Regions from separate parts of the Rhizobium sp. SG2393 genome, predicted to be linked through region 2. Evidence: riboswitches for the same ligand, from Rfam matches in the RefSeq annotation. Region 2 holds a riboswitch; the other holds the start of a gene.
What was found. Region 2 has a riboswitch for S-adenosylmethionine ahead of ACED18_RS18375 (O-succinylhomoserine sulfhydrylase). Riboswitches for the same ligand answer to the same signal wherever they lie in the genome.

Region 1: linked by a shared signal. The riboswitch ahead of metA (homoserine O-succinyltransferase) and the one ahead of ACED18_RS18375 (O-succinylhomoserine sulfhydrylase) in region 2 are both predicted to bind S-adenosylmethionine.

What each region holds. Positions count from the first base shown of each region.
Region 1 covers NZ_JBHGAP010000007.1:35,673-51,331, reverse strand. Annotated here, with positions in the region: gene ACED18_RS14905 (helicase-related protein) at 1-1,526, shown strand, start outside; gene ACED18_RS14900 (RNA-binding S4 domain-containing protein) at 1,530-1,928, shown strand; gene fdxA (ferredoxin FdxA) at 2,177-2,515, shown strand; gene ACED18_RS14890 (CarD family transcriptional regulator) at 2,902-3,471, shown strand; gene ACED18_RS14885 (RNA polymerase factor sigma-32) at 3,995-4,861, shown strand; gene ACED18_RS14880 (aldose epimerase family protein) at 4,935-5,948, opposite strand; gene ACED18_RS14875 (VWA domain-containing protein) at 6,044-7,228, opposite strand; gene metA (homoserine O-succinyltransferase) at 7,253-8,173, opposite strand; SAM riboswitch at 8,231-8,307, opposite strand; gene ACED18_RS14865 (AAA family ATPase) at 8,349-9,188, opposite strand; gene ACED18_RS14860 (M48 family metalloprotease) at 9,218-10,738, opposite strand; gene ACED18_RS14855 (DUF2934 domain-containing protein) at 11,180-11,503, shown strand; gene ACED18_RS14850 (hypothetical protein) at 11,588-11,803, shown strand; gene ACED18_RS14845 (hypothetical protein) at 11,882-12,241, opposite strand; partial or broken gene ACED18_RS14840 (plasmid stabilization protein) at 12,337-12,522, opposite strand; gene ACED18_RS14835 (ATP-binding cassette domain-containing protein) at 12,602-13,261, opposite strand; gene thiP (thiamine/thiamine pyrophosphate ABC transporter permease) at 13,264-14,892, opposite strand; gene thiB (thiamine ABC transporter substrate binding subunit) at 14,900-15,659, opposite strand, start outside.
Region 2 covers NZ_JBHGAP010000011.1:48,703-64,361, forward strand. Annotated here, with positions in the region: gene ACED18_RS18340 (MFS transporter) at 130-909, shown strand; gene ACED18_RS18345 (hypothetical protein) at 979-1,371, shown strand; gene ACED18_RS18350 (GcrA family cell cycle regulator) at 1,459-1,980, opposite strand; gene ACED18_RS18355 (aspartate aminotransferase family protein) at 2,405-3,607, shown strand; gene argF (ornithine carbamoyltransferase) at 3,647-4,564, shown strand; gene ACED18_RS18365 (Hsp33 family molecular chaperone) at 4,765-5,751, shown strand; gene apaG (Co2+/Mg2+ efflux protein ApaG) at 5,872-6,264, opposite strand; gene ACED18_RS18375 (O-succinylhomoserine sulfhydrylase) at 6,571-7,755, opposite strand; SAM riboswitch at 7,797-7,875, opposite strand; gene ACED18_RS18380 (2'-deoxycytidine 5'-triphosphate deaminase) at 8,011-9,114, shown strand; tRNA gene ACED18_RS18385 (tRNA-Gly) at 9,201-9,274, shown strand; gene ACED18_RS18390 (glycosyltransferase family 2 protein) at 9,289-11,136, opposite strand; gene ACED18_RS18395 (transporter substrate-binding domain-containing protein) at 11,358-12,188, shown strand; gene ACED18_RS18400 (tellurite resistance TerB family protein) at 12,202-12,612, opposite strand; gene ACED18_RS18405 (hypothetical protein) at 12,802-13,785, opposite strand; gene ACED18_RS18410 (S24 family peptidase) at 13,797-14,462, opposite strand; gene ACED18_RS18415 (LysE family translocator) at 14,595-15,182, opposite strand; gene ACED18_RS18420 (hypothetical protein) at 15,373-15,659, opposite strand, start outside.

The DNA of each region.
Region 1 (15,659 bases), on a different contig from region 2:
ACGGCGACCTCGCGCTGTCCTCGGACGGCACGGTGCGCTGGCTCGGCGATCCCGTCGCGAAGCTCGCAGCCGGCGATCACATCATGCACCCCCGCGTGATCCTTCTGGCCGACGAACAGCTGCAGGGTGCGGCGCGCGATCACGTCGCCGCCCGCATCGAGCGCTTCGTCAATCACCACATCGCAACCGTGCTGAAGCCGCTGGACGATCTCTCCCGCGCCGAAGACCTGCAGGGCATGGCCAAGGGCCTCGCCTTCCAGCTCGTCGAAAATCTCGGCGTGCTCTTCCGCCGCGATGTCGCCGACGACGTCAAGGCGCTCGACCAGGAGGCCCGCGCCTCCATGCGCCGCCACGGCATCCGCTTCGGCGCCTACCATGTCTTCATGCCCGCTCTCCTGAAGCCGGCACCGGCCGAACTCATCACGCTGCTCTGGGCGCTGAAGAACGATGGCCTCGACAAGCCCGGCTACGGCGACCTCATCCCGGTTCTGGCCGCCGGCCGCACCTCCGTCGTCACCGACCCGAGCTTCGAGCGCACCTTCTACAAGCTCGCCGGCTTCCGCTTCCTCGGCAAGCGTGCCGTGCGCGTCGATATTCTGGAGCGCCTGGCCGACCTCATCCGTCCGCTGCTGCAGTGGCAGCCGGGCGCAACACCGCGTCCGGACGGTGCCTATGACGGCCGCCGCTTCGTGACGACGACCGCGATGCTCTCCATTCTCGGCGCCACCGCCGACGACATGGAAGAAATCCTGAAGGGTCTCGGCTACCGCGCCGAAAGCGTGACCGCCGAGCAGGCGGCCGCGCACCTCGCCAGCCAGGACGCCAAGGCAGCGCCGACTGCTGCAGCGGAAGTCACCACTGAGGGCGAGCCCGCAGCGGGCGACGATGCCGACGCCTCCGAGCCGGAAGCCGAAGCCACCGCCGACGCACCCGTTGCCGCTGAGGCCGCTGCGGTCGAGACAGTCCAGAGCGAAAGCGCGGAAGCCGCAACACCGGCAGACGCAGCCGCCGCAAGCGAATCCGAAGCGACCGCAGAGGCCGCTGCATCCGCCAATACGGAAGAACCCGCAGAACCGAAGCCGGTCCTGCTGTGGCGTCCGGGTGGCCGCAACGACAACCAGCGCAATGCACGCCCGCAGGGCGACCGCCGTCCGGGTGGCCGCAACCAGGGCGACGGCGAGCAGCGCCGCAGTGGTGGCCGCGGTGAACGCGGTGGCGAGCGCAGCGGCGAAGGCCGTGGCCAGCCGCGCAGCGACAACCGTGGCGAAGGCCGCCAGGGCGACAACCGCAACGCCGAGAACCGTCATGGCAAGGGCGGCGACCGCAACCGCCAGCCCGGCGGCAATGGCGGCCGGCCCGAGCGCGACGAACGCCGCGGCGGCGAGCGCAAGGACCGGCCGGACAACCGTCCGAACCGCAACCAGCCCCAGACCTTCGAGGCCAAGCCGCCGCGCAAGGAAAAGCCGGTTGATCCCGATTCGCCCTTCGCAAAGCTCGCAGCGCTCAAGGAGCAGATGAAGAAGTAAGGCATGGCGTCAGCAGGCGGGCAACCGGGTGAGGCAAGGCAGCGACTGGACAAGTGGCTGTTCTTCACGCGGCTGGTCAAATCCCGCTCGCTGGCCCAGAAGCTGATCGAGGACGGGCGCGTGCGGATCAACGGCACGCGCACCACCCAGTCTTCCGCACAACTGCGGATCGGCGATACGCTGGTCCTTGATCTCGACCATCGCGACATGACGATAAAGGTGCTGGCTGCGGGCGAGCGCCGGGGTCCGGCACCGGAAGCCCGGCTTCTATACGAGGACCTGACGCCCGCGCCGACACCGGAAGACACCGCACCCGTCTTCGCTGCACGCGAGCCGGGTGCCGGACGTCCGACCAAGCGGGAGCGCCGCGCCATAGATCGGCTCTTTCGGGATGAGGACTGACATCGCGTTCCGCGCTGATCCGAGCCTCCACGTCAACTGACCTGTAAAAGAGAAAATTCGTCTCCGCGAACCGCCTTTTGCGACAGGCTTTTGGCCTTGCAAAGCGGGGCCAAAATCTTTACGTGAACGGCTGCCGGTGACCATGCGCCCCCTGCTTCGCGGGCCTGCAAGGACCGGCAATCCCGAGACGGGCGGCCTTCACACTTCCTTGCCGCCTGCGACCAAATGTGACGTGGCTGGAGCTCCGCATGACCTATGTCGTGACCGACAACTGCATTCGCTGCAAATATACCGATTGCGTCGAGGTCTGCCCTGTCGATTGTTTCTATGAAGGCGAGAACTTCCTCGTCATCCATCCCGACGAGTGCATCGATTGCGGCGTCTGTGAGCCGGAATGCCCGGCGGGCGCCATCAAGCCGGATACCGAGTCCGGGCTCGACAAGTGGCTGAAAATCAACGCTGAATATGCCGTGAAATGGCCGAACATCACGGTCAAGCGCGACGCGCTGCCGGAAGCCAAGGAAATGGATGGCGTCGAGGGCAAGTTCGAGAAGTTCTTCTCCCCCGAGCCCGGCGAAGGCAACTGACCATAGCACCGGCGGGGCGCCAGAACGCGCCCGCTGGCGGCATGACGGTCCGGGCGGCCCGCGAAGCAGCGGCGCCCGAGACCCCCGATCTTTGACGTCCTGTCAAAGCAAATTATTGATTTCGACAGTTTTTTGTGATAGGGTCTCAAAACTGATCCAACTCGGGACGCTTGCGCGCGCCCGAAACCATCACGAAAGCAAACGATCCCCTCGACCGCCCACATTTTAACTCGCAACGCAAGTTGCCGTTGGTGGACGTGTCGTCTTTGCGTTTGTCACTGTGGGCGGACCAGCAGGTGTCATCCGGCGGTTTCCGCCGATCCCGGGCCTTGTTGACCCGGCCCCGGCCCCCAAGCCGGGAGCGTAACAGGGAGTTTTTGAAACGAATGACGACCCAGCAGAAGAAATCTTCGAACCGCCACGGCTTCAAGACCGGTGAATCCATCGTCTATCCCGCCCATGGCGTGGGCCAAATCGTCGCTATCGAAGAGCAGGAAGTGGCTGGCATGAAGCTCGAGCTTTTTGTCATCGACTTCGAAAAGGACAAGATGCGTCTGAAGGTTCCGGTCGCCAAGGCCGTGAGCATCGGCATGCGCAAGCTCTCCGAGACCGATTTCGTCGAGCGTGCCCTCAAGGTCGTTCAGGGCAAGGCTCGCGTGAAGCGGACCATGTGGTCGCGTCGTGCGCAGGAATACGATGCCAAGATCAATTCCGGCGACCTGATCGCGATTGCCGAAGTCGTTCGCGACCTCTACCGCGCCGAAAACCAGCCGGAACAGTCCTACTCCGAGCGCCAGCTCTATGAAGCAGCCCTCGACCGCATGGCCCGCGAAATCGCAGCCGTCAACAAGATGTCGGAAACCGAAGCGGTTCGCCTCGTCGAGACCCACCTGAACAAGGGTCCGAAGCGCGGCAAGACCGTCGAGGAAGACGACAGCCAGGACGAAGCTGCCTGATCAAGGCCGCGACGGCATCGACACAGGCATCCACAAAAAGCCCGGGCTCACACCCGGGTTTTTTTGTGCGCGCTGATAATCTGATTGCCGGAAATGCTCAGCCAGCTTCCGCCTCGAGCCAGGGCCGGGCCGGCGGCCGTCGAGATGCGCTCGAGAATTTCTGATCATTAACAGATACTTATCGGGCGGCATGTCGCCAACGGCAGGGCCCGCGCACCTAACGCGACAGGCAAAAAAGAAAAGACGCGTCGGCGCGCAAAATTTTCAAGGGCGACCGGAACTTTTTTCAAGATGCGGCGTTTTCCAGACGCCGACGGACATGGCTCCGCACGGCGGCAGCCGGTCCATGAAACCCCTCATCGTGCCCCGCCTGTTTTTCATGTGTGAGTGGAGAGATAGAAACACCCGGATTCAAGTCAAGTCGGCCAGTTGTGTCTGTGACTTCAATCCTGATGGCTCCTTCCTTCTGCTGGATGCTGGTCGAACTCGTGACGCGCCAAGCGCGATCTGACGGAGCTTTCCGATGAAGAACCCGAGTGCTGAAAGACGCCTGATCAAGATTGCAATGGCTGCCCCCTATCTGGAGCGCCAGGAGGAACAGGACCTCGCCATTGCCTGGCGGGAGAACGACGACCAGGAAGCACGCAACCGCATCGCCATGGCCCATATGCGCCTCGTCGTGTCCATGGCCACCAAATTCCGCCACTTCGGCCTGCCCATGGGTGACCTCGTGCAGGAAGGCTATGTGGGCCTGCTAGAAGCGGCCGCCCGTTTCGAGCCCGGCCGTGAGGTCCGCTTTTCCACCTACGCGACCTGGTGGATCCGCGCTTCCATGCAGGATTACGTCCTGCGCAACTGGTCGATCGTCCGTGGCGGCACCAGTTCCGCCCAGAAGGCGCTCTTTTTCAACCTCCGCCGTCTGCGCGCCCGCCTCGCCCAGGGTGACCAGCAGCTGACCGCGCAGGCCATGCACGAGCAGATTGCCACGGCACTCGGCGTCAGCGTGCGCGACGTGCAGACCATGGATGCCCGTCTTTCCGGCAGCGACACGTCGCTTCAGGCGCCCGTTTCATCCGGTGAGCCCGATGGTGCAGAGCGCATGGACTTCCTCGCCAGCGACGAGCCCCTGCCGGACGAGCAGGTCGGCGATCTCATCGATGGCGAGCGTCGCCGCGAATGGCTGAAGGATGCGCTGACGGCACTCAACGAACGCGAAATGAAGATCATCAAGGCGCGTCGCCTCTCGGAGATGGGCGCGACGCTTGAAGAGCTCGGCGCCGACCTCGGCATTTCCAAGGAGCGCGTCCGCCAGATCGAGACCCGCGCGCTCGAAAAGCTGCGCAGCGCCCTCGTCGCCCGTGCGCCGGTGCTTGCCACCGGCATGGCCTGAGCACTGCTGCAACGTTCGATGAAGGGCTGGCGCGGATCTCCACGCCGGCCTTTTTTCGTAGACCTTGTCGTGCTTATCCGCGCGAAAAGACGTAGTCGGTTTCCTGTCGTAGCACCTCGCCCGGCCGCAGCACCGCATTCGGGAAACCGGCATGGTTGATGGCATCCGGCCAGACCTGCGTCTCCAGGCAGAAGCCCGAGAACGGCCCGTAGATGCGGCCATCCAGCCCCGCCACGGGCATCGGCGCGATCATCACACCGGAATAGAACTGCACGCCCGGCTCCGTCGTTCTGACCTCAAGCGAAATGCCGGAATGCGCGCTTGCGACGCGCGCCACGCTGCGCAGGCCCGTGCGCTCCGACGACAGGCAGAAATTATGATCGTAGGCGATCTTTTCGCCGCTCTTCTGCACATGCATCGGCGTCGGCTGGCGCAGGTCGAAGACGGTGCCATCCACCGGGCGGATTTCACCCGTCGGGATCAGGCGGGAGTCGACCGGAAGATAATGATCGGCTGCGATGGAAATCACATGGTCCAGGGCATCGTCGCGACCATCGAGGTTGAAATAGCTGTGCTGGCAGATGTTGCAGAGTGTTGCCGCATCGGTCGTTGATTCATAGATCACGTTCAGCCGCCCACTATGCGAAAGGCTGTAGCGCACCGTCACGCGGCACGTGCCGGGATAGCCGGCGCGGCCCGCCGGATCGGTGATCCTAAGGACCACGAAGTCCGCGCCGAGATCGACGATCTCCCAGTTGCGCACCGCCAGCCCGTCGCTGCCGCCATGCAGGTGGGTGACGCCTCGCTCATTGCGCTCCAGCTGGTGCGGCACACCGTCAATCGTGAAGCGGCCGTCGCCGATGCGGTTGGAGCAGCGGCCGGGCGTCGCGCCGAAATAGGGCGAGTGGTCGAGATAAGGCTGAAGCGTCTCGAAACCGAGGACGAGTGCCGGTTGATGTCCTTCGAGCCGGAGATCCTGTATGACCGCGCCATAGGTCAACACCTTCGCCGTCAGTCCGCCGCCGGACAGCGTCACCCGTTCCACCACTTCACCCGTCGGCAAAACGCCGAAATGCTCGCGCACCATGCAATCCTCCCCGCTTAGCCCGCTCCTCACGGCAGGCGCGGCGAAACTGCTGCAATTTCCACGCCGCCGCAACTCATAAATCATACAATTGAAGATCAGCGCAGCAGGGCCCGCATCGCGTCCGTCAGGCCCGAGAGTGTCAGCGGAAACATCCGCCCGCCCATGAGCCGCTGCACCAGCCCGATCGAGGCCGTATAGCCCCAGTAATCCGCCTTGACCGGGTTGAGCCAGACATGGCCGGGAAACTGCGCGGCCAGCCGCTCCAGCCACACCGCACCCGCTTCGCTGTTCCAGTGCTCCACGGAGCCGCCGGCATGGGTCAGTTCGTAGGGGCTCATCGCGGCATCGCCGACAAAGCAGAGCTTGTAGCCGGACCCGTAGGTGCGCAGCACCTCTTCTGTCGGAATCCGATCGACGTGCCGGCGGCTGTTGGTCTTCCACACGCCTTCATAGACGCAGTTGTGGAAATAGAAGTGCTCCAGATGCCGGAACTCCGAGCGCGCCGCCGAAAACAGCATCTCCACATCCCGCACATGCCCGTCCATGGATCCGCCGACATCCAGAAACATCAGCATGCGCACCGCATTGCGCCGCTCCGGCCGCGTCACGACATCGATATAACCCTGCTCGGCGGTGGCACGGATCGTTGCCGGCAGATCCAGCTCATCCGCCGCCCCCTCGCGCACGAAGCGCCGGAGACGCCGCAGCGCCACCTTGATGTTGCGCGTGCCGAACTCGACCTCGTCGTCATAGTCGCGGAAATCGCGCCGGTCCCACACCTTGACCGCCCGCCGATGGCGTGATTCCGGCTGCCCGATCCGCACGCCCTCGGGATTGTAGCCATAGGCGCCGAAGGGCGACGTTCCGGCCGTGCCGATCCACTTCGACCCGCCCTGATGGCGCTCCTGCTGCTCTGCCAGCCGCTGGCGCAGCGTTTCCATCAAGGCATCGAAGCCGCCAAGGCTCTCGATGAGTGCCTTCTCCTCCTCCGTCAGGTGCCGCTCGGCGAGCTTGCGAAGCCACTCCTCCGGCAATGGCCGCGGCCCTTCGCCCTCTGCACCGGACACGCGCTCAAGCCCCCGGAAACACTGCGCAAACACCCGGTCGAAACGGTCGATATGCCGCTCGTCCTTGATAAGCGCCGCCCGCGCCAGGAAGTAGAAGGCCTCGACGTCGAAGTCGGCAAGCCCCGCCTGCATGCCTTCCAGCAGCGCCAGCAACTCGCGCAGCGTCACCGGCACCCGCTCTGCCCGAAGCATCAGGAAGAACGGGATGAGCATCGGCGGCGCCTCCTCAATCGGATCTCAGCCCTTCCCGATCGCGTCCAGATCGTAGGGCGTCGTCTGGTACATCTCGTTGATCCAGTTGCCGAACAGGAGATGCGCATGGCTGCGCCAGCGGTTCTGCGGCGGGATCGACGGGTCGTTATGGGGGAAATAGTTCTTCGGCAGGCGGATGGGAACACCCGCATTCACGTCGCGGAAATATTCGTCCGCCAGCGAGGTGGAATCATATTCGACGTGGTTGAACACGTAGAGCCGCTTGCCGCCCTTCTCCTCCACATAGCAGACACCCGTCTCGTCAGACTCCATAAGGATGTCGAGATCGGCGACTTTGGCGATATCGGCTGCCCGCACCTCCGTCCAGCGTGACACCGGGATCTGGAAGTCATCGGAAAAGCCGTTGAGGAAGACCGAGGACGGCTTGCGATTATGGTGGCGGAACACCCCGAAGGCCTTTTCCTTCAGCGTGTATTTCGGCACCTTGTGGAAGTGATAGATCGCCGCCATGGCGCCCCAGCAGATGTTGAGCGTCGAATGGACGTTCGTCTCCGTCCAGTCGAAGATCTGCTTCATCTCGTCCCAGTAGGTCACGTCCTCGTAATCGAGCGTTTCCACCGGCGCACCGGTGATGATGAAACCGTCGAACTTGCGGTGCCGGATCTCCTCCCACGTGTCGTAGAAGGCCAGCAGATGCTCTTCCGACGTATTCTTGGCGCGGTGGCCGCCGACGCGGATCAGCGAGAACTCGACCTGCAGCGGCGAGGCGCCGACGAGGCGCGCCATCTGGATCTCGGTCTTGATCTTGTTCGGCATGAGATTGAGCAGGCCGATCTGCAGCGGGCGGATATCCTGCCGGATAGCCACGGTTTCCGTCATCACCCGCACGCCCTCGGAAACGAGGGTCTGGAAGGCGGGCAGTGCATCGGGGATCTTGATCGGCATGGGGCTCACTTCGACAAACGAAAGCCGGCTGCATCAAATCGCCATCGGCCCACGGAAGTCCTGCTCCCCGCGGCCCTTTAGCAACTTGTTTAACGTGGCTGCAAGCCGGCCGGCAAATCACCACGAGCGCCTGTCATACGCTCTGTCGCGGCCGGAATCAATGTGAACGCGGCGGTCAGCTATCCCGCCGGCTCATGAAAGCGAGGCGTTCGAAGAGATGGACATCCTGCTCGTTCTTCAACAGGGCGCCATGCAGCTTTGGCAGCATGGTCTTGGGGTCGGCACGCAGATCGGCCGGATCGACATCGTCGGCAACAAGAAGCCGGATCCAGTCGAGCGCCTCCGACGTCGAGGGCTTCTTCTTGAGCCCCTGCACGTTGCGGATATCGAAGAACGTCGTCAGCGCGGCCGACAGGAGCGTACGGCGGATGCCGGGGAAATGCACCTCCACGATCCGCGCCAGCGTTTCCGCATCGGGAAACCGGATGAAGTGGAAAAAGCAGCGACGCAGAAAGGCGTCCGGCAGTTCCTTTTCATTGTTCGAGGTGATGATGACGATCGGCCGGTGTTTGGCGCGGATCGTCTCGCCGGTCTCGTAGACATGGAACTCCATGCGGTCGAGTTCCTGCAAGAGATCGTTGGGAAATTCGATATCGGCCTTGTCGATCTCGTCGATCAGGAGCACCGCGCGGCGATCGGTCTCGAAGGCCTGCCAGAGCTTGCCGCGGCGGATGTAGTGGGCGATGTCGTTGACACGTGCGTCGCCCAGCTGGCTGTCGCGCAGGCGGGACACGGCATCGTAATCATAGAGGCCCTGCTGCGCCTTGGTGGTAGATTTCACGCTCCATTCGATGAAGGGCGCGCCAAGCTCTGCCGCCACCTGCCGGGCGAGTTCAGTCTTGCCGGTACCGGGCTCACCCTTGACCAGAAGCGGACGTTCAAGCCTGATCGCGGCATTGACGGCAACCAGCAGGTCTTTCTCCGCGATATAGGCGTCTGTTCCGGAAAACGGCATGGAGCACTCCCGCAATGACTGGCGGCGGATTATTCGGCGATGATCTTCACCCGGTCGCCCGGCTTGACGGTTGAGGTCAGCGTCATCGCATTGATGAGGCGGAAGAGATCGAGCTTCCGGTCCGTGCCCATCATGCGCCCGGCGAGCGTTGCGATCGTATCGCCCGGCCCTGCCGTGAGCACGCGAACCCTGAGCGGCTTGACGGACGCGGCCTCCGCCGGCGTCATCTGCCGGAAGGAAAGACGGAGCGCCTCCGCCGTTGGCTGCAAGGCAGGCGATCCCTTCGGCACGGCGGTGAGGAAGCGGTAGATGCGCTGCCCCAGCCGCACCACGGTCACGTCGAAGTCCCAGCGGTCGGCGCTGGCGCGTGCCGTCGCCGCTTCGAGGCCGTTGACGCGGATGGGACGGATCGTCTCCGGCTGAAGTCCCGTCACCCACCCGCTGGCAATGTAGGCCGCAAGCGACTGGCCCTGCGTATCCGGGACGCCATCGAAGCGGATGGCCACATCGTTCGGCCCGGTCGCGAGAACGGCTTCCGCCTTGTTGTCGATGCGGAAGCCTTCCGGTACGTCGAAGCGAATGCCGAGGCGCGAATGCAGGAAAGTCTGGCCGCGCACATAGCCCTCTTCGGGGCTGTCGCCGTAGAGCAGGCCGTCGATGCCGTCGAGATAGTAGTCACGGCCGCGATCGCCCACCTGCCCCTCCTGCCCGAAGGCGCGCGCATGGCGACGCGCCAGTTCCACGCGCTGCGGCGCATTCGGATGGCTGGAGAGGAAGTCGAGGCTCTGGTCCGATTCAGGGTCAACCGCCGTGAAGCGGCTGTAGGCGGCCATGGAATCAAGGAAGCGTGCCGCTGCGTACGGGTCGTAGCCCGCTTCGCCCAGCATGCGCACGCCGATCACGTCGGCCTGAAGCTCTTGCTGGCGCGAGAACGCCGCCAGGCGCAGTTTGCCACGGGCCAGGGCCTGCTTGCCCGCAAGATCGCTCGACAGCACCTCGGAAACGACGCGGCTCGCAATCATTTCGGCCTCTTCGCGCTGCTGGCGTTCAATGCCGTGATTGGCGGTGACGTGTCCCATCTCGTGCGAGAGGACCGCAGCGACTTCCGATGCATCATTTGCCAGCGCCAGAAGACCACGGGTCACGTAGAGATAGCCGCCCGGCAGGGCGAAGGCGTTGATGGCCGGAGAATTGAGAATGGTGATCCGGTAGGATTGCAGCGGATTTTCCGAGACCGCCGTCAGCGCGCCGGCAATACGCGCGACCAGACGCTCGGTTTTGGCATCCTTGTACTCACCGCCATAGCTCGCAACGATGCGCGGATGCTCACGGGCGCCAAGCGCGGCGCGCGGGTCGTTCTTCTGCACTTCCTCAACGATCTGTGGATTAGACGACGGCTGAACGCTCGGCTCGTAGGACTGCTCGAGGATCGACTGGCAGCCGGACAGGACTGTCGCCGTCGACAGCGCAAGCGCCAGCCCGGTGCGTCGCCATCCTGCGGCCGCTCCGTTCCGTTTCGATCCCTCAACCCCGAGCCGACCCTTTTCCATCCGTCAATCCGACCGACCGCATGCCGCGGTCATCCATCACGTCAGCGGCGCCAACCGCATCAAGGGCAGGCAACACGCCACCCTAGATAGGGCGAAAACCCCGATGCGCCAATGATTTCGGTCTATACGATTTCGCGGGCCGTTTTCTAGCAGTTTGCCAAACTTATCGATTGGCGTGGTTTTGTCGCAACGCCCGCAAAGTGCGTATGCCCGAGCCTCAGACCGCCTCCCATGCCGGCACGGTCAAATTGTGGCCAAGACCCCGGCTCGTTCAGCGCACGAGGTCGAGGGGGTGGCCGGTCCGTCAAAAGTTGTTTACGGTAAGTGACGCCCGATGATCGCGCGATTCGATCCGGTCCGTTTCTCGTCCCACCGCCGATCGTTCGCCGGGCCTCCACCCGGATATTGCCGTCCGGCCTGATTGAGCATGGGAGACGATAGATGGACTTGACCCTCGAAAGCCGTATCCGCGACCGCGCCTACGCGATCTGGGAGGCCGAAGGCCACCCGCACGGCGAAGACCTGCGCCACTGGGAGATGGCTCGCCGCGAACTCGTTTCGGCAGAACCGGCGCCGAAGGCCGCCCGCAGCGGGACCAGAAAAGCATCGGCCACGCAGAAGGAAAAACCCGTCACCGCGCCGTCCAAGTCCGCCGCGACAAAGGCAACGGGCGCGGCAAGCGCGAAGGTGAAGCCTTCCGAAGCGGGTTCGACCAAGCCCGCGGCGACCGGTCGGGCGAAAGCCAGAAAGCCCGTTGAGGCTTAAGTCGCCCCGAAACGCGGGCGGGATGGAACGATCCGGCCCGCCATCTGTTCTTGTTTTCGGCATAAACCGAAAGGGAAGAGCAGCATGATCCTTCGACGCAAACCCGTGCGCGGCAAACGCCTGGCAATGGCGAGGGCATCGCGTACCCACGCAACCGATCTTCGCGCTCCGCGCAATGATACCGTCACGGCAGTGTCGGCTCCCCATCAGGTCGACCTCCACCATCCGCACAACATTGGCGGACGCCTGGCAGTACCGGCGATGATCAACGGCATGAGCCTGATGCACGGGCGCTTCTAAACGTCAGCGCCGGGAATATCGGCATGAAAAGACGCGCTCCGGTTGGCCCGGAGCGCGTCTTCGGTCTCGTGCATAGGATCAGTTCGAGGGACGGCGATGGTCCACGCCGACAGCGCCGGAGGTGGCGGCAACGGGGTCGCTTGCAGGAAACGTGTCTTTCAGCGCCTTGTCGAGATCGGCATTCTCGTTGCTGGTCGCTTGCCGGCGCTGCTCGGCCTCAAGGCTCTCGCGCGGTGAGCCGCCCTTGGCGTCATGGTCGTTTGCGGCCTGCGGCGCGCTACTCATGCGAACAAGAAGGCTGGTGGCATCGCGGATTGCATCGTCGTCATTGTCAGCGCGCCGGGAAAGCCGCACGGAAACGACCTCCCGATCTTCACCGACGAACTCGACGATCTGCTGATCGCCCTCGGAAAGGATACGGATATCCTTGGCTGCCATGGGTCTGCTCCTCATGTGTTCGGGTCAAATCTCGCAACCAAATGCGCCTTGGGGACCATTGGTTCCGCGTCGGGCGTGTGAAACCTGTCGCTTCAATGATGCGCGGGCTTCTTGCGCCCGGAGCCGGATTTCTTGCCGCCGCCATCCTGCTTGTTGACCGTCGCCCAGGCGCGGGCTTCCGCCTCGTCCTTGGAGACGCCGCGGTCCTCGTAGCTTTCGGCGATGTGGCTGGCCTTGCGCTTCTGCTTGTCGGTGTAGGCGGATTTGTCGCCCTGGGGCATGGTACTCTCCTCTTGGCCTGGGGGTTTCCACCCGAACGGCAGGAGCGCCGCGGAAGTTCCCGCCAAACAGCCACAGACGTCAGCGCAGGGATCGCACCGCCCGTACACGGCCAGCCTCGATCTCCACCGCGGCATCACACAGCCGCGCCACATCGTCCGGCTGGTGGGTTACGAGCAGCACGGTCACGCCCGTCTCGCGCTTCAGCCCGACGATGAGGTCGCCCATCTCCGCCCGCCGGACAGGGTCGAGCGCGGCGAAAGGTTCGTCCAGCAGCAGGATCGGCCGACGCCTGACCAGCGCGCGCGCCAGCGCCACCCGCTGCCGCTCCCCGCCGGACAGTGTCGGCGGCCGGCGCCGTTCGAAACCGGCGAGCCCCACCTTCGCCAAGGCCTCGCTGACGGCTGCGCGGCCTGCCGCATCCAGCCTCAGCGCGGGATCGATCCCGAGCCCGACATTGGTCGCGACATCGAGATGCGCGAAGAGATTGTTGTCCTGGAAGATGACGGACACAGGCCGCGCGGAGGGCCCGAGCGCCGTCATGTCCGTTCCGAGAATACGGATTGCGCCGCTGTCCGGCATCTCGAAGCCGGCAATCAGGTTGAGCAGCGTCGATTTTCCCGAGCCGGAGGGACCGACAATGCCGGTGATGCGGCCTGCGGTGAAGCCGATGTCGAAATCCATGGTGACCGCGCCAAAGCGCAGTTGCACCGCCTCCAGCCGGATTGCTTCCTCCGCCATGCTTATCCTCCAGCCTCCTGATCTGCCTGACGCGGACTGCCGGCGATGGTCAGAAGAAGGCAGATGATCGCGAGAAACAGCGCCAGCCCCGCCGCATCCGCACTGCGATAGGCGCCCATCCGGCTGAAGAGCAGCCAGGGCAGCGTTACGAAATCCTGGGAGCCGAACAGCGCCACGGCACCGAGATCCCCCAGAGACAGCGCCATGGCAAAGGAAAGGGCCGCCGCCAGCGGCCGCGCCAGAACCGGCAGGACGACAAGCCTGAGCGCGGAAACGCCGCCCATGCCGAGCGAGGCGACCAGCCGTGCGGTGCGTGCCTGATAGGCGGCAAGCGCCGGCTCCAGCACGCGGCAGACGAAGGGCAGCGCCATCAGCGCATTGACGACGATGACGACCGGCCCCGCAAACTGCTGAACGTCGCCAAAGCCACGCAGCAGAAGAAACCAGCCCGCCCCCAGAACGACCGGCGGCACCAGCAACGCCACCGACGGCGCATCCCGGAGCACGCCGGCCAGCACGGCCAGCGGCACTGGGGCCCGCCGCCCCGCCGCAATCGCCTGCCGCGCCCGCAGCATCGGCACCGCGATCGCCAGCGACAGCAGCGCCGCCGAGGCCGCAATCAAGAGGCTGGTGACCAGCGCCTGATGCACCAGCGGATCCCGCACGAGCCGGCCGAGATCGGATGCAAGGCCGGAGGCAACGACCGCCAACAGCGGCGCCGCCACGAACCCGACCGCCAGCGCGATCACCACCCCGTCGCCGGCCTTCGATGCGGCCGTCCTCCCGTCGAAGCGCCGCACCCGTCCGCCGGCGGTCGCGCCGCTCTCCGCGATCGGGCCGATCAGCCGCAGCGCCGCCAGAACCATGAGCGTGAACAGGATCTGCAGCGCCGACATCAGCATCGCCCGGCGCGGATCGAAATCGAAGCGCAGCGCCTGATAGATCGCCACCTCCAGCGTGGATGCCCCCGGCCCGCCGCCGAGCGTCAGCACCAGTGTGAAACTCGTGGCGCAAAGGATGAAGATCAGCCCCGCCGCCCCCGGCAGCACGCTGCGGATCGCCGGCCACTCCACGAAACGGAAGAGGCTTGCGGGCCCCATGCCGAGATTGGCGGCCAGACGCCAGCTTTCCGCCGGCAGGCGCTCCAGTTCGGCGAGCATCAGCCGTGTCGCGAGCGGCAGGTTGAAGAAAACATGGGCGATCAGGATGCCCGTCAGGCCATAGATGCTGAAGGGCTGCGCCAGCCCCAGCAAACCGAGGCCGGCATTGACGAGACCCTGCCGCCCCCAGATTTCGAGAATGCCGAGGGCCGCCACCAGCGCCGGCAGCCCGAGCGGCAGCGCCATCAGCCGCACGATCCAGATCCGCCCCGGAAAGGCGCCGCGCCGCGCAAGCGCGCGTGCGACGGGGATGGCGAGCAGCACGGACAGGATCGTGGAAAGGCTTGCCTGCACCAGCGTGAAGCGGGCGACGCCAAGCACATAGGCATCGAAGCCTTGACCATCCGCCCCGCTCGACGGCGGGGCGGCCTGCCACAAAGCGATGGCCGCCGCTGAGACGAAGGCAAGGAGCACGGCCAGTCCCGCCGCGCCCCCGCCGATGATGCGCCGTCGATCCGCCGGTGCGAACACGTCAGCCTCAGTTCACGCTCATCGCGGCCAACCACTCGTCGATCCACGCCTTGCGGTTGGCGGCAACCTCTTCCGGCGACATCAGGAAGGTCTTTTCCGGCCGGACCAGCTTGCCGAAGGCCTCCGGCAGCGGTTCGCTGGTCTTGCCGACCGGCATCATCCAGTTGGTGGTGGGAATGATGGTCTGGAATTCCGGCCCAGTCATGAAGGACAGGAACTGACGGGCAAGGGCCGGATCATGCGCGGCCTTCGTCACGCCCGCCACCTCGATCTGGATATAATGCCCCTCGGAGAAGGAAGCGGCCTGGTAGCGCTCCGTGTTCTCGGCCACCATGTGATAGGCCGGCGAGGTCGTGTAGGAAAACACCATCGGCGCCTCGCCCTTGGTGAAGAGCCCGTAGGCCTCCGACCAGCCGGGCGTCACCGTTAGCACACGCCCCTTGAGCTTGGCCCAGGCCTCGCCCGCCTTGTCGCCATAGACCGACTTCATCCAGAGAACGAGGCCGAGCCCCGGCGTAGAGGTGCGGGGATCCTCGATCACGATCTTCTGCGACGGATCCCCCTCGACCAGCTCTTTCAGGCTCTTCGGCGGCGTCTTCAGCGTCTCGGTGTCATAAACGACGGCGAAGTGGCCATAGTCATAGGGTACGAAGACATCGTCCTTGAAATCGCCGGGCACGGTGACGGCCGACGTATCGGTCTCATGCGGCGCGAACAGGCCGGTAGCCTTGGCCTCGGCAACGAGGTTGGTGTCGAGCCCGAGCACC
Region 2 (15,659 bases):
TATGGCGGGAAAGGGAAGCTTTCTCCCCGACCGCACCCGCGATCGTCATCGCGTCAGACCGCGGCGTTGGCCGCCCATTTTCCCCGCCAGCAATTGCAGAACCCCGCCGCAAACCTGTAGGAAGGGAGTTTGCATGTCGGGAATCGCAAGGCTGGCGCGGTGATCGGATGTCGTGAACGTATCGCTCTTTATGCCCTGCTGACCGGCCTGACCGCGCTCAGCATCGATGGCTTGTTGCCGGGCCTGCGGATGATCGGTGCGGAGCTGCCGGCCGCGCCGCCACTCTCAACCCAGCACGTTGTTTCGCTTTTCATTCTCGGCATGGCGGTGGGCGAGCTGGTGCTGGGGCCGCTTTCGGATGCCGTCGGGCGCAAGCCGTCCTTGCTGGCGGGACTGGCCATCTACCTCACGGGCAGCGTCATCGCCCTTCTGGCGCCGTCCCTTGGCTGGTTGGTCTTCGGTCGCTGTCTGCAGGGCGTCGGCGTCGCCGGCCCGAAGATTGCCACGCGCGCGATGATCCGCGACCAGTTCTCGGGTGATGCCATGGCGCGCGTCCTGTCGCTGATGTTCACGCTGTTCATTCTGGTGCCCATGCTGGCGCCAGGCCTCGCCCAGTTGCTGATCGGTGTCGCCGGCTGGCGCAGCATCTTCGGCGCCTACCTCGCCATTGCCTTGGCTCTCGGCCTCTGGCTGCTGTGCCGCCAGCCCGAGACCTTGCCCCTCGCAAGCCGCCTTCCTGTCCGCCCGCGGCTGCTGCTCGCCAATGGGCGCCGTATTTTCCAGGATATCAGGATCTCCTGCCTGATCCTTGCTGCCGGCCTCGTCTTCGGCGCGCAGCTCCTCTACCTCAGCACTGCCGCGGATCTGTTTTTCGACGTCTATGGCGTCAAGGAGCGCTCTCCCCTCTAATTCGCCGCGCTGGCCCTGGCTGTGGGGCTGGCCTCCTTTGTCAATGCGCGGATGGTGCAGCGGGTCGGCATGACGACCATGATGCGCACAGCCTTCTGTGGTCTTGTCGTGGCGAGCCTTGCCATGGTCGCCGTATCGCTGCTGTGGCAGGGGCATCCACCCTTGACCCTGATGATGGCCGGCCTGTTCTGCGCCTTCTTCGCCATCGGCGTGCTCTTTGGCAATCTGAATGCCATGGCGATGCTGGCTCTGGGCAAGGTTGCCGGCCTTGGCGCCTCGCTGATTGCCTCGGGTTCCAGCCTTGTATCCGCCGGCTTCGCCCTTGCTGCGGGCCGGCTCTATGACGGAACGACGCTGCCCTTGTCGGCAGCCTTCCTCGGTGCCGCACTCGGCGCCTTCGTCCCTGCGGAACAGGCGATGCGCGCGCCGCTGCGAGAGATCGAGCCCTTGCGGATCAGCTGACGCTAGTAGGTCTGTCGCAGGCCGGGAAAGCAAAAGGCCCCGCTGCGGAGAGCGGGGCCTTGATCGAAACGAATTGCCGGTGACGGTTTACCGAACCCGGCGGCGCTCGGCCGAGGGCTGGTAGGCGAGGCGGGCGTGCGCGGTGCAGTAGGGGCCGGCCTCGGCGCAGTCATTGCCGCAGAAATGGAAGTCGTCCTTCAGCGGGTCGCCGACCGGCCACTTGCAGGTCCGCTCGGTGAGCTGCGTCAGCACGAGGCGACGCGACATCGGGACCACGACGTTGGCGGCCGGTACGAATTCCTGTTCGGCCACGAGATCGACTTCGACCTCTTCCTTGATGACCGTCGCACCCTGCACGCGGGCAACGGTGCGGGTCGCGACCTTCGAGGCGTAGTTCGGCGCGCGCGGCGGGGCCGTGGTGCGCTTGGTGCGCGGCGCGGCCGCAGCACTGCCGCCGGCCTTGGCGCGGCCGGGCAAGCTCAGGCGATGAACCTTGCCGATCACCGCATTCCGGCTCACACCACCCAGCTGCGCGGCGATCTGGCTGGCGCTCAGGCCTTCCGACCAGAGCTTCTTCAGCTTCTCCACGCGTTCGTCCGTCCAGTTCATTCCATTCGTCTCCGCCGTTTCGAGTCCCCGTTCGGCGAATCCTTCACCGTGCCCCGGAGCACGCCCGGAGCGCAAACGCGATAACTCTATGTGGTGACTAGGTCCGCCGCATGCGTCTAGTAATTGTTTCTTAACCTAGTGACAGGGCGACTCTGTGGCAAGAGTCGGGCGAATCACGCCGAATCGATTTCGCGGTTTTCCCCAACTTGCTTCCCCGGGCGTGGCATTTTTGCAATGGTGCGCAAGCCCGGCGCAAGGCTCGATCTTTATCCGCCTTCGCCCCCGCGAAACCCCGGTCTTTGTTGACATTGCGCTGCGAGATGGCGATAGTGCCGGCGCCGCCGAAAGGCGGCATTTTTGATTTTTGCGGGATCGACGCCCGGCGCCTGAGATGGCCGCCGGCATCCAGAGCAGGAGATGGCCCATGAGTGCCACGGCAGCCCTTTATGATACCTATGCACGTGCGCCGCTCCGCTTCGAGCGCGGCGAGGGCGTCTGGCTGATCGACGAGGAGGGCAATCGCTACCTCGATTTCGCCGCCGGCGTCGCCGTCAATTCGCTCGGCCACGCGCATCCGCACCTCGTCGAAGCGCTGAAGGCGCAGGCCGAAAAGGTCTGGCACCTGTCGAACCTGTATGACGTGCCGGGCCAGGAAAGCCTGTCGCGCCGCCTGTGTGCCGTCACCTTCGCCGACAAGGTGTTCTTCGCCAATTCCGGTGCGGAAGCGCTGGAATGTGCCATCAAGACAGCGCGGCGCTATCACTTTGCCAAGGGTCACCCCGGCAAGTTCCACATCATCACCTTCGAAGGCGCCTTCCACGGCCGCACGCTGGCGACGATCGCTGCCGGCGGCCAGGCAAAGTATCTCGAAGGCTTCGGCCCCAAGGCGCCCGGCTTCTATCAGGTGCCCTTCGGCGACATGGCCGCCCTGCGCGCCGCGATCACCGAAGAGACTGCTGCCCTCCTGATCGAGCCGTTGCAGGGCGAAGGCGGCATTCGCCTCGTCAGCAAGGAATTCCTGCAGGAAATGCGCGCGCTCTGCGACGAATTCGGCCTGCTCCTGATCTTCGACGAAGTGCAGTGTGGCGTCGGCCGTACCGGCAAGCTCTTCGCCCATGAATGGGCGGGCGTCACGCCAGACATCATGGCCGTGGCCAAGGGCATCGGCGGCGGCTTCCCGCTCGGCGCCTGCCTCGCCACGGCGGAAGCGGCAAGCGGCATGGTCGCTGGTACGCACGGCTCCACCTATGGCGGCAATCCGCTTGCCATGGCCGTCGGTAACGCGGTGCTCGACGTCGTTCTGGCTGACGGGTTCCTGGAGCATGTGCGCGATGTCGCGCTCGTCTTCCGCCAGGGCCTCGCCTCGCTCAAGGATCGCTTCCCGGACATCATCGAAGACATCCGTGGTGACGGCCTCATGCTCGGCATCAAGGCCAAGGTGCCGAATGGCGAGCTCCTGAAGGCCATCCGCGCGGAAAAGCTTCTCGGTGTGCTGGCCGGCGACAACGTGCTGCGCCTCCTGCCGCCGCTCATCACCACCGCCGAAGAAGCGCGCGAGGGCCTGCACCGCATCGAGCGGGCGTGCGAGGCCCTTTCGCAGCCGGCCCGCCTCCAGGCATCGGCCTGAGACCTCGAACCACTTTTACGAAGACGGAACCCACAGAGCATGGCATCGACCAGACACTTCCTCGACCTTTCCGCCGTCAGCGCCGAAGACTTGCGCACCATCATGGATGATGCGCACAGCCGAAAGCAGGCGACGAAGGCCGGCACGGCGAAGAAGCCGCTGGAAGGCAAGATGCTGGCGATGATCTTCGAAAAGCCGTCTACCCGCACCCGCGTCTCCTTCGATGTCGGCATGCGCCAGCTCGGCGGCGAGACGCTGTTCCTCTCCGGCACGGAAATGCAGCTCGGCCGTGCCGAGACGATCGGCGACACCGCCAAGGTGCTGTCGCGCTACGTCGATGCCATCATGATCCGCACCACGGACCACCGCCGCCTGATGGAGCTCGCCGAGCACGCCACCGTGCCAGTCATCAACGGCCTGACGGACGATACCCATCCCTGCCAGATCATGGCCGACATCATGACCTTCGAGGAGCATCGCGGCCCCGTGAAGGACAAGACCTTCGCCTGGACGGGCGACGGCAACAACGTGCTGCATTCGCTGATCGAGGGCTCGGCGCGCTTCGGCTACAAGATGCGCATGGCGACCCCCTTCGGTTCGGAGCCCTCGGACAAGTTCCTGAACTGGGCGCGCAACAATGGCGGCGACATCCTGCTGACGCATGAGGCCGAGCAGGCCGTTGCCGGTGCGGATTGCGTCGTCACCGACACCTGGGTGTCGATGAACCAGGAGCACCGCGCCCGCGGTCACAACATCTTCCAGCCCTATCAGGTCAATGCCGCGCTCATGAAGCATGCCGCGCCCGATGCGCTCTTCATGCACTGCCTGCCGGCCCATCGCGGCGAGGAAGTGACGGACGAGGTCATCGACGGCCCGCAGTCTGTGGTCTTCGACGAGGCCGAAAACCGCCTGCATGCCCAGAAGGCCGTGCTTGCCTGGTGCCTCGGGGCATTCTGACACGCTGCGCCCCGGTGAGGCTGGCCGCAGCAGGCCAGCCGCAGCAGGACTTGCAATCGCGCGCCCCGAACCCGATCTAGGGGCGAAACGGTTCCCTTTCGGATGATGGTTGCATCCGATCTCCTTCCGTATAGCTTCACCGTGAACGGCCGCGCGTCTCTCGCGCCGGCCGGAGCGCGGCCATTGATGGGACAAGACAGATGAGCCAGGCAACACCCGCCCTCGGGCAGTTCGATTTCGCAGGTGACGATCACGTCGTGCCGTTCCAGGTGGAAGGGCTCGATGTGCGTGGCCGTGCCGTGCAGCTCGGCCCCATGCTCGACGCCATCCTCGAGCGTCACCGCTACCCCGTGCCCGTCGCCCGCCTCGTGGCGGAGGTCGTCACGCTGACGGTGCTGCTCGGCACCTCGCTGAAGTTCAAGGGCAAGCTGATCATCCAGACCAAGAGCGATGGCCCGGTCGATCTGGTCGTTGCCGATTTCTCCGCGCCCGACAGCGTGCGCGCTTATGCCCGCTTCGACGAGGATGCGCTAAACGCGGCGCTCGCCGACGGGCGCGGCGCGCCGGAGCAACTGCTCGGCAAGGGCGTCCTCGCCTTCACCATCGATCAGGGCGCCCACATGCAGCGCTATCAGGGCATCGTGCCGCTGGACGGAGCAACGCTGGAGGAGATCGCCGGCGTCTATTTCCGCCAGTCGGAACAGATCCCGACCAAGGTGCGCCTCGGCGTGGCCGAGCTGCTGGATCGTGATGAGGCCGGCAAGGCGCGTCATCGCTGGCGGGCCGGCGGCATTGTCGCGCAGTTCCTGCCGGAGGCGCCCGAGCGCATGCGCCAGCCGGACCTGCACGGCGGCGATGGCGACGAAGGCGCAGATCACCTTGAGGACGATACGTGGTCTGAAGCCAAGACCATGCTGGAGACGATCGATCTGGATGAACTGACCGACCCGACCGTCGGTTCCGAGCGGCTGCTCTATCGCCTGTTCCACGAACGCGGTGTGCGGGTCTATCCCCCGCAACTGGTGGAAGACCGCTGCAGCTGCTCGCGCGAGCGGCTGAAGTCGGTGCTCTCGAGCCTCAGTGACGAGGAGATCGCCCACACGATCGAGGACGGCAGGATTTCGGTCACCTGCGAGTTCTGCTCGACGGCCTATCACTTCGAGGCCTCGGAAATCCGGCCGGCCTGATCGGCTGGCCGGGCGCCCTAGAGCACGTCCAGCAAAAGTGTGTCAGCGGTTTTGCGTCCGGACTGCGGTAAAACAAAGGGATAGAGAATTCCCGGCGAACCCGTGTTTGTCGGGAATTCTCTAGTTCAGCACGCGCACGAGGCCCGGACTGTCCAGCGAGAAGGCGGGGATGGCGATGTCGAAATGCTCGCCCGTCTCCGCCTCCATGCCGTAATGGCCGAACATCACGCCCGACGGCGTGTCGAGCGGGCAGCCGGAGGAGTATTCATAGGTGTCGCCGGGATTCAGCACCGGCTGCTCGCCCACGACGCCGGGACCGCTCACCTCGTCCACCTGTCCGTTTTCGTCCGTGATGTGCCAATAGCGCGAGACGAGCCGCACCGTGAGCTCGGAATGATTGGCGATCACGATCCGGTACCCCCAGACATAGCGGCCGTCCTCGGGGTCGGACTGGTCTTCCAGATAGTAGGGTTCGACCACGACTTCGATGTCGTGGGTCAATGCGCGGTACATGCCTTCACCTTCCGGGAAGACGGCTGCAGCAGGCATGCAGGCCCGAGGCGGTTGCGCGCGGCTTCCCGCTTCCAACGCGACCAGGGGCGTGCCTTGCCGCAAGGCCGTCCATGATGCTGAGCAAAACTAGCGAGTGGAAGGGGATTGCGTCAAGAAATCCCGACGCTTTCATCGAATATTGGTTTATTTTGAAACGCTGACATTCCCGCCGGTCGCCGCTTTCGATGGCGCGCGGCTCTAGGGCCACAAAAAAGACCGGCAACCGAAGGCTGCCGGCCCGTAATCAAGTGGTACAGCGCGACTGGGTCAGGCCTGAACGTGTTTCAGCGCGGCGGCGAAATCCTCGACAAGGTCGGCACTGTCCTCGATGCCGGCGGAGAATCGCACCGTGCCGGCGGAAATGCCAAGCTCGGCACGCGCATCGTCGGACAGGTTCTTGTGCGTCGTCGTCGCGGGATGGGTGATCAGGCTCTTGGAGTCGCCGAGATTGTTGGAGATCTTCACGACCTTGAGGGCGTTCTGAAGCGCAAAGGCGGCTGCCTTGCCACCCTTCATCTCGAAGGCCACCAGCGTCGAGCCGCCCTTCATCTGTGCCGCCGCGAGACCCGCCTGCGGGTGATCCTTCCGGCCGGGATAGATGACGCGGGCGATCTGCGGCTGCTCGGCGAGGAAATCGGCAACACGGCTGGCATTGTCCTGCTGCTGGCGCACGCGCAGCGGCAGCGTCTCGATGCCCTTCAGCAGCGTCCAGGCATTGAAGGGCGAGAGCGCCGGGCCGGTGTGGCGGAAATAGTCGTGCAGGTTCTCGTCGATCCACTGCTTGTCGGAGAGGATGACGCCGCCGAGGCAGCGACCCTGTCCGTCAATATGCTTGGTCGCGGAGTAGACGACCACATGCGCGCCGAGTTCCAGCGGCTTCTGCAGCAGCGGGGTCGCAAAGACGTTGTCGACCACCACCTTGGCGCCGATCTGGTTTGCAAGCTTCGCGACACCGGCGATATCAACCAGTTCCAGCGTCGGGTTGGTCGGGCTTTCCAGGAAGAAGACCTTGGTGTTCGGGCGGATCGCCTGTTCCCAGTTCTCCAGCGAGCGGCCATCCACCAGCGTAAACTCGATGCCGTAGCGCGGCGCCAGCGTTTCGACCACCCAGCGGCAGGAGCCGAACAGCGCACGGGCGGCCACGATATGGTCACCGGCCTTCACCTGGCAGAGAATGGCGGCGCTGACGGCGGCCATGCCGGATGCCGTGGCGCGCGCATCTTCCGCGCCTTCCAGCATGCACATGCGCTTTTCGAACATGTCGTTCGTCGGGCTGCCGTAGCGGGCATAGATGAAGCCGTCCGTCTCGCCCTTGAAGCGCGCTTCGGCGGCTTCGGAGGTGTCGTAGACAAAGCCCTGCGTCAGGAAAATGGCCTCGGACGTCTCGCCGTGGTTGGAGCGCGTGGTGCCGCCGTGAACGAGTTGGGTTGCGGGTCTCCAGGTGTTGCTCATGGTCTCATCGCCTCAAACAAAAAAACCGGCCGCATAAGCAGGCCGGTTTGCACCCGGCCTTTTTAGCTACTTGTTTAACGTGGCTGCAAGCCGGCCGGCCAAATCACCACGGGATAATTTCCCTTACTCTCAAACCCCGGCTTGCGTCAATCGAGCGAGTTTGGTTTTGTCGCGGGCGCCCGGTCGCGAAGGCCGTTTCCGGCTGCCCGGGCATCGGGACATCCGGTCCCGCACGCAGACGCCAGAGAGGGCCTCATGACGCGCACGACGGGAATTCTGCCGGACAAGGCGATCGAGGCACTGTTTGCAAACGGGGCGCTGAAGAGCGAACGCCCGCTCGATGCCGACCAGATCCAGCCGGCAAGCCTTGATCTTCGCCTCGGCGCCAAGGCCTTCCGCGTGCGCGCCAGCTTCATGCCGGGCCCCGGCAACCTTGTCTCCGACAAGATCGACCGTCTCAGCCTGCACGTCATCGACCTATCGGAAGGCGCTGTGCTGGAAACGGGCTGCGTCTACATCGTGCCGCTCATGGAAAGCCTCGCGCTGCCCGAGGGCATGTCAGCCTCTGCCAATCCGAAGAGCTCTACCGGCCGCCTCGACATCTTCACCCGCGTCATCACCGATCGCGCCCAGGAATTCGACAAGATCGCGCCCGGCTATGTCGGTCCGCTCTATCTCGAAATCAGCCCGCGCACCTTCCCGATCGTCGTGCGCCGCGGCTCGCGTCTCTCGCAGATCCGCTTCCGCATCGGCCATGCCCTGCTGGCGGAGGACGAGGTGCTGGCGCTGCACGCAAGCGACATGCTCGTCGCCGCCGAGCAGCCCAACGTTTCCGGCGGCGGCATCGCACTGTCCATCGATCTCGAAGGGCGCGGCAGCGACGGGCTGATCGGCTATCGCGGTAAGCACCATACGGCGGTCGTCGATGTCGACAAGAAGGCCGGGCACGGCATCCATGATTTCTGGGAGCCGCTTTACGATCGCGGCCGGCGCGAGCTGATCCTCGACCCCGACGAGTTCTACATCCTCGTCTCGCGCGAGGCCGTCCACGTTCCCCCGCTCTATGCGGCGGAGATGACGCCCTTCGATCCGCTGGTCGGCGAGTTCCGCGTGCACTATGCCGGCTTCTTCGACCCCGGCTTCGGCCATGTCGCCGCCGGCGGCAGCGGCAGCCGCGCCGTGCTGGAAGTGCGCAGCCACGAGGTGCCCTTCATCCTCGAGCACGGCCAGATCGTCGGCCGCCTTGTCTACGAACACATGCTGGAACGGCCCCAGGGCCTCTACGGTCTGGGCCTCGGGTCGAACTATCAGGCGCAGGGCCTCAAGCTCTCCAAGCATTTCCGGGCCGAGGACAAGTAGAACAGGCGCGTGCTCCATGCGCCCGTCTTGACACCGCTCTCGCCCTGAGGGATTGTCCGCCCGCTGATGGCCATCCGGCCGCGTCGGCGGGTATGATGTAATGGTAGCCTGTCAGCTTCCCAAGCTGAACGCGCGGGTTCGATTCCCGCTACCCGCTCCAGCGTCCTTTCCGTGCTACTCCCCGGCTGCGGGCTTGTACCTAGTGACGCTCGGCAGATGCGGTGTCTTGTTCCAGACGAACGGACGTCGATACAGTTCCCCGACCGCCCGCCAGGCACAGAGCGAAATCATCAGCCAGTAAACGGGAAGCCGGAGCCAGCCGTGCCCGACCTTTCGCCGCTCGGCCGGTCCCATGGCGCTGAAGCCGAGGGAGAGCAGGGCGGCATAGCTTCCCGCCATGTTGACGAGATCGAGGACGGCCAGCAGGCGGGACATCGGCGTGCCGAGATAGGCCGGGTCGAGCCCGTAGCGAACAAGAACGAGGACGGCGAAGGCGAGCATCAGGGGATGGACCAGCGCGGAAAACAGGAGCCCCCCGATCATCAGCTGCGACGCCAGGAAGGCGCGGGCCCCCATCTCCCGCCACCAGCGGCGAGGCGCGCGTATCATCACCAGCCATGTCTGGAGCCAGCCCTTGAACCAGCGCACGCGCTGCGGCATCCAGATCGCCGGGCTCGTCGGCGCATCCTCGAAGGTCGGTCTCGTGATGACGCGGGTGCGAAAGCCGAGGCGATGCAGCCGAAGCCCGAGATCGGCGTCCTCCGTCATGTTGAACGGATCCCATCCACCGGCTGCGCGCAGGGCCTCGGTCCGGAAATGGTTCGACGTCCCGCCAAGCGGCAAGGGTAGGCCCCTCCTTGCCAGCATCGGCAGCAACTTGCGGAAAAGCCCGGCATATTCAATGGCGAAGTTGGCACTCAACCAGCTAGCATCGGCATTGGCGATGACCAGTGGAGCCTGAAGACAGGCGACATGATCGGGCGCGGCCCGGAACGTGGCGGCAGCCTCGCGCAATTGAAGAGGGTGCGGCCTGTCCTCGGCATCGTAAACGGTCAGGAATTCACCGCGCGCACCCGCCAGCGCATAGGCGAGCGCCTTCGGCTTGGTGCGCGGCAGAGCCGGCGGAACCTCGACGATCTCGTAATGCGGCTTCAGCGCCATGGCGCGCAGGGCGGACAGGGTCTCGGCATCATCGGCCTCGCACACGAGCTTGATGTCGAGACGCGAGACCGGCCAGTCGAGTTGGTCGAGCGCCGCCACCAGTTGGTTACAAACCGCAGCCTCGCGGTAAAGCGCGACCATGACGGTGTAGACCGGCAAGGCATTCCCGCAGAGCGCGGCGGGCGCGGATGGGCAGGGATCTGCCGGCAGGGACGCCGGCAAGCTGCTTTCACGGCGCCAGCCCGGAAGCGCCGAAAAACGCAACAGCAGATGGCTCAGGTAGAAGACTGACAGAACGAGATGCAGGATGATCTGGAGGTCACCCGGGACAAGCGCCAGACAGAGGATGAGGGCGGATACCAGAATGCCGAGCGCGAATCCCTGCGGCCCCGCCAGCACGATCCGGGCGCTGGAATCCCGGTCCCGATCAAAAAGCCTGCCCGTCGTCTCGCGCAGTCGCCGCTCCGCGCCTGCCTGCCAGACCGCACGACGCAGCGCCGCGGGTGTCGTGATGCCAAGGCTCGCCCGCAGGCCCGGCAAATGCTGCATCCGCGCCGCCAGCTCCCGCGCCTTTTCGAGTGTCGGCACGATGAGCGTGCGGGGCGGACGAACCGGATGGTGGCAACGCAGGATTTCCGGCCGCACGAGCTGCGTGTCGATCCATGGCGCATCATGAACGCTGCAGGCGTCGATCTCGGCGGCGAATGGCAGGTCCAGCTGCTCCGCCAGCGCCTCGTAGTACACGTTCGCGCAAATCGCGCCGCTGGCCAGAAGCTCCTGTTCGACGCTCGTGCCGTTGCGGACCGCAAGCGCCAGCATGCGCCCCAGAAGCGGCTTCCCGATGCCGAAGGTCAGGAGCACCCTGACCTCCTCCATCAGAACGGCAGGAACGGCCTCGATGGCCGGCGTCTCGTCACCGCTTCTCGCACGGCCTGTTGTCTGCGCGTCCGGACCCGTAGCCAGAGACGCGTCAACCGGGTAGTCTTCGCCCCGCATGCGTTGCCGTCACCCCCAGGGGTGCGCCCCATCTCATGTGCCCGAAATGAAGATGAGTGAAACAACCCTTGCGCGCATCCCTGAGAATTGAGTGGATTTCGAAGTTTCTTATACTCTGCATTGTGCTGGGTTGTACGGCAGCCCGTGCGGAAGCGCAAAAGCCTGTCTTTCCGCTGCTTTTCGACGCGCGCGAGCGCATCGCCAGCCCCGATCTCACCGGCCTGAAACGCCTGCGTTTTTTGACGACGGTGGATTTTCCGCCCTTCAATTTCATCGATGGTGCGGGCCGCATCTCCGGTTTCCACGTCGATCTCGCCCGCGAGATCTGCCGGGTGCTGTCGATCGAGGATCGCTGCCAGATCCAGGCCGTCCCGTTCGATGAATTGCAGTCCGCACTCGACAAGAGCGAGGGCGAGGCCGTGATCGCCGGCCTCTCGGTGCAGCCTGAGCTGCGCCAGAAATATGCCTTCTCCCGGCCCTTTATGCGCTTGCCGGCCCGTTTTGCTGTGGCGAATGGGATCACCACCTTTGCCGATCTGCGCGGCCAACCGGTTGGCGTCGTCGCCAGCACGGTGCATGAGGCGATGGCGAAGGTATTTTTTCCCGATCTCTGGATCACGCCCTTTCCCGATCGCGCAGCCCTCTTGAAGGCGCTGTCGGACGGCAGCCTGAAGGCGGCTTTCGGCGACGGCGTCCAGCTGTCATTCTGGGTGAACGGGGCACAGACAAAGGCTTGCTGCCGCCTGCTCGACGGCGCCTATTTCTCGCAGCGCTTTCTGGGCGAGGGGCTGACCGTGATGACGCGCAAGGCTGATCCGCTGCTCAACCAGGCGATCGACCATGCGCTCCTCGATCTCTCCCGCTCCGGACGCCTCGAAGAACTCTACCTGCGTTATTTCCCGAACGGGATCTACTGAGACGTTCTGCCCGTCAGCGACGGAAGCGCGCCATGGCGCTCCGCTCGATGGCCGCGCATGTCAACTTGTCGAGGCCGAGCCTGTCGCGCAGGAGCTGCAGGAAGCGGATTTCCTCGCCGCGGATGGCAAGGTCGGCAGACGCAACTTCCACGCAAACCGCATAGGCCGTATCGGCAAGCCGGGCCGGCAGCCCCTCGCGGATCAGTTCCAGCACGATGTCGAGACCTTCGGGACCGGACAGAACAAGCGTGCAATCCTGCGAAATCGCCACCAGCCGCCCGGCATCGAAGCCATCGAACACCGGCAGCGACTGGGCAAGCTGCCCGATCCGCGCCAGTTCCGCATCGCTGATTTTTGCATCGACGGCCGACATGGTCACCATCGCGTAGATCAGGGCTTCATGCGTGTCGAGATGGGCGGGCATGGCTTCAAGGTCCGTTTCAGGCCGGTGGCCGGGGTTCGCGGCGCCGGCAGTTTGAGGGGGCGAGCCCGTCGCGCCGGGGTGGCTCAGGCGGGCTGGCGCGGCATCGCGCGGCCGTTATCTGGGGAAGCGGCGGGCCTGTTGCAAGAGAGGCCGGCTGCTGCGAGCCGTGAGCCTTGCCTCGATACTGTCCTATGGCCTTGCCGTCGCGGAATCCTGCGCATCGACCGGGACGTCTGGTGTGTCGGCGAGACTGGATGTTGCAGTCATGGCTGTCGGATCGGTCAGGTCAGGTGTCGCCGTCACATCGGGAACCGGCTCGGGCAGATCGGCGGGCACCTCAGCCGGCGGCGTGCGGGCAAAGAGACCGCGACCCTCCTTGCGGGCGGCCTGCGTCAGCGCGGCGAGCGGCGAGCCGGCCGGTGCCTCGGCCCAGCCCTGTTCCGCCAGCCAGCGGGCCGGATCGTCTCCGCCGACCGTGCAGGCGGCGTCGATGGCGCCGGACCAGTCTGCGCGCGGCACGGTGCACACCAGCGCACGGGCGCGCAGATGATTGCGGAAGGCAAGCTTGGCGGCCTTGCCGCAATCCCAGCGGCGGCCCTCGGCTTCGCAGGTTCGGTCTTCCGGGACCTCGGCTATCCCGGAGAGCGTGACCTCGCGTTCGCCGAAGCGAACCCGTCCTGCAGTCAGCACGAGCGGACGCCGCAGGACGAGGCTGCGTGGCTTGGTCTTTGTCGGTTCGGTCGCCGGCTGGGCGGCGGGCAGGCGTTCCAGCGGCTGGCCCTGCACGTCAGAAGGCAGCGCGAAAATGGCGGGGTCGACGGTCCGCACCGCGGCCTGGCGCGGCTCAGTCTGCGGAAGCTCCGCCGGCTGCGCATTCGCCGGTGTCTTTTCGACCGGTGCGATGGCCGCGCCGTCGCCCGGGGCCACGACGCCGTTTCCGGCAGGTGCCGTGCCCTGCGCGGGCGTCTCCGGGAAGGCAGGGACGAGCTCGTCCTCGGGCGCAGCACCCTCTTCGCCCGGGGCATCGACACTGATATCCGGCGTCTCGAGTTGGAAATCGGCGGCCGGCTGGCTGTCGCGGCCGCGTATGGCGGCGGCACCGCCGGAAAGCACGGCAAGCCAGACGCTAAGCGCGATCAACGCGCCCAGAAAGGAAAAAAGCCGGCCCTGCATGCGCGCGCCTCCTACTGGCTTGCCCAGATGATGCGGGCAATCCAGTCGATCTCGCCCGATTCGAAGGTTCTGTTGGGGTGGTCCGGGTTCAGCGACAGCAGTTCGATGCCGCGAAGCGTCTGGCGCGCCAGCACCTTGGCCATGACCTCGCCATCGCGGGTCTTGACCACGACGCGGTCGCCACGTCGCACCTGCGCGCCGGGATCGACGATCAGAACATCTCCGTCGCGATAGAGCGGCATCATGCTGTCCCCCTGGATTTCCAGCGCGTAAACGCCAACGGTCCGGCCGGGGCCTGCGGGAAACTCCACCATGTCCCAGCCCTGACCGGCCGGAAAACCGCCATCGTCGAAGAAGCCGCCGGCGCCCGCCTGCGCAAAGCCAAGCAGGGGAATGGACCCCGGCTGCGGCGGAAAATTGCCCTCCGGCAGGCCGCCCGGCGGCCGCCCGGGGCGCAGAAGCTCCAGAAACTGCTCGATGCTGGAGCCGGTCGCATCCAGCACCTTGGCAATCGATTCCGTCGAGGGCCAGCGCTCGCGTCCGTCCGCCGATTGCCGCTTGGATTTGTTGAAGGTCGTGGGGTCGAGACCCGCGCGCCGGGCAAGGCCCGACGGCGACAGACGATGCCGCTCGGCAAGCGCGTCGAGGGCGCGCCAGATCGCATCATGTGAGAACATCATCGTTTTCCGGTCCGGGCCGGCGCGGGATGTGCGGGCGGTCGATGGTGGCGGAGGTTAAACCAGCTTGCCGTCAGAGTAAAGAGAAGGAGGAAAATAATCCTCCTTCTTGCCCCTGTTCCTTGGACCCTTCTAGGAGGAAAATCCGGAAGCCAGTGCGGAGCCGGCCAGTGTGGCCGAGAAGACGAGGAGGGCCACCGCCGCCACGCGGCGGATGACGGCCTGTCCCTGCCCGGCAAGGGCAGAGCGCTGCAGCGTATGGCCGGCCACCACCCAGAGGCCGCCAATGGCAAGCACAAGCCCGGCAAAGAGGGCCAGTCGCAGGAGTGTGGCATCGACCGCACCTGCCGGCACCAGCACAAGCCCGAAGATCAGGGCCTTGGGATTGAGCAGGGTCGTCACAAACACCATCCGCGCGGTGACACCGGTGAGCGTGTCGATCTGCTTGCCGGCAAACCAGAGGCGCGTGCCGAGAACCAGCAGCCAGACGGCCGCCACTGTCTTCATCACCAGCGCCGCGGACGGGTGGTGCCCGGCAATCAGCGGCGCCAGCAGGGCAAGCGGCGTGACGACGACAAGGTAGCCGGCAAGTTCGAAGGGCAGTAGCCCTGAAGCCTTGCGCAATGGCTGCTCCGCACCGGCCAGCGCCAGCATCGTATTGGTCGGGCCGGGCGTGGCGAGAAGCACGACCACGGAAAGAATGAAAGCAGCAAGGCTCATGGCGAATTCCATCGGGCGGCACGCGACACGGGCGATCGATCGTGCGCGATGATGTCGCTTAGCGCGAAGGAGGATGCCGCCGCCTTGCGCGAAGTCAAGCGCAGAGCCGAAAACACAAAACCGCCCGAAGGCACGTGGCCGGCGGACGGTTTCGTTTCACGTCTTCGGCCAGATGGCCGGCGCGGCAGTTCTACTCGACGAGGTCGATGGTTTCCGTCTCGCCGCCGGTGCAGGTGTAGCAGCAGTCTTCGCAGTGCTCGCCATTGTTGGGGCCGGTGCCCCAATAGGTTCCCTTGTCGCCGGAGACCCAGGCGCCGTAGCAGATCTTCTCGCCTTCATCGCAGGACAGCGGGATCTGCTTCGTCTCGCCATCGTCGAGATAGTAGACCTCGCCATTGCCCGGCCAGACATGGTTGCGGTCCTGGCTGTAGAGTTCCACTTCGAGCGCATTCGGATGACTGTTGCGCATCATGAAGG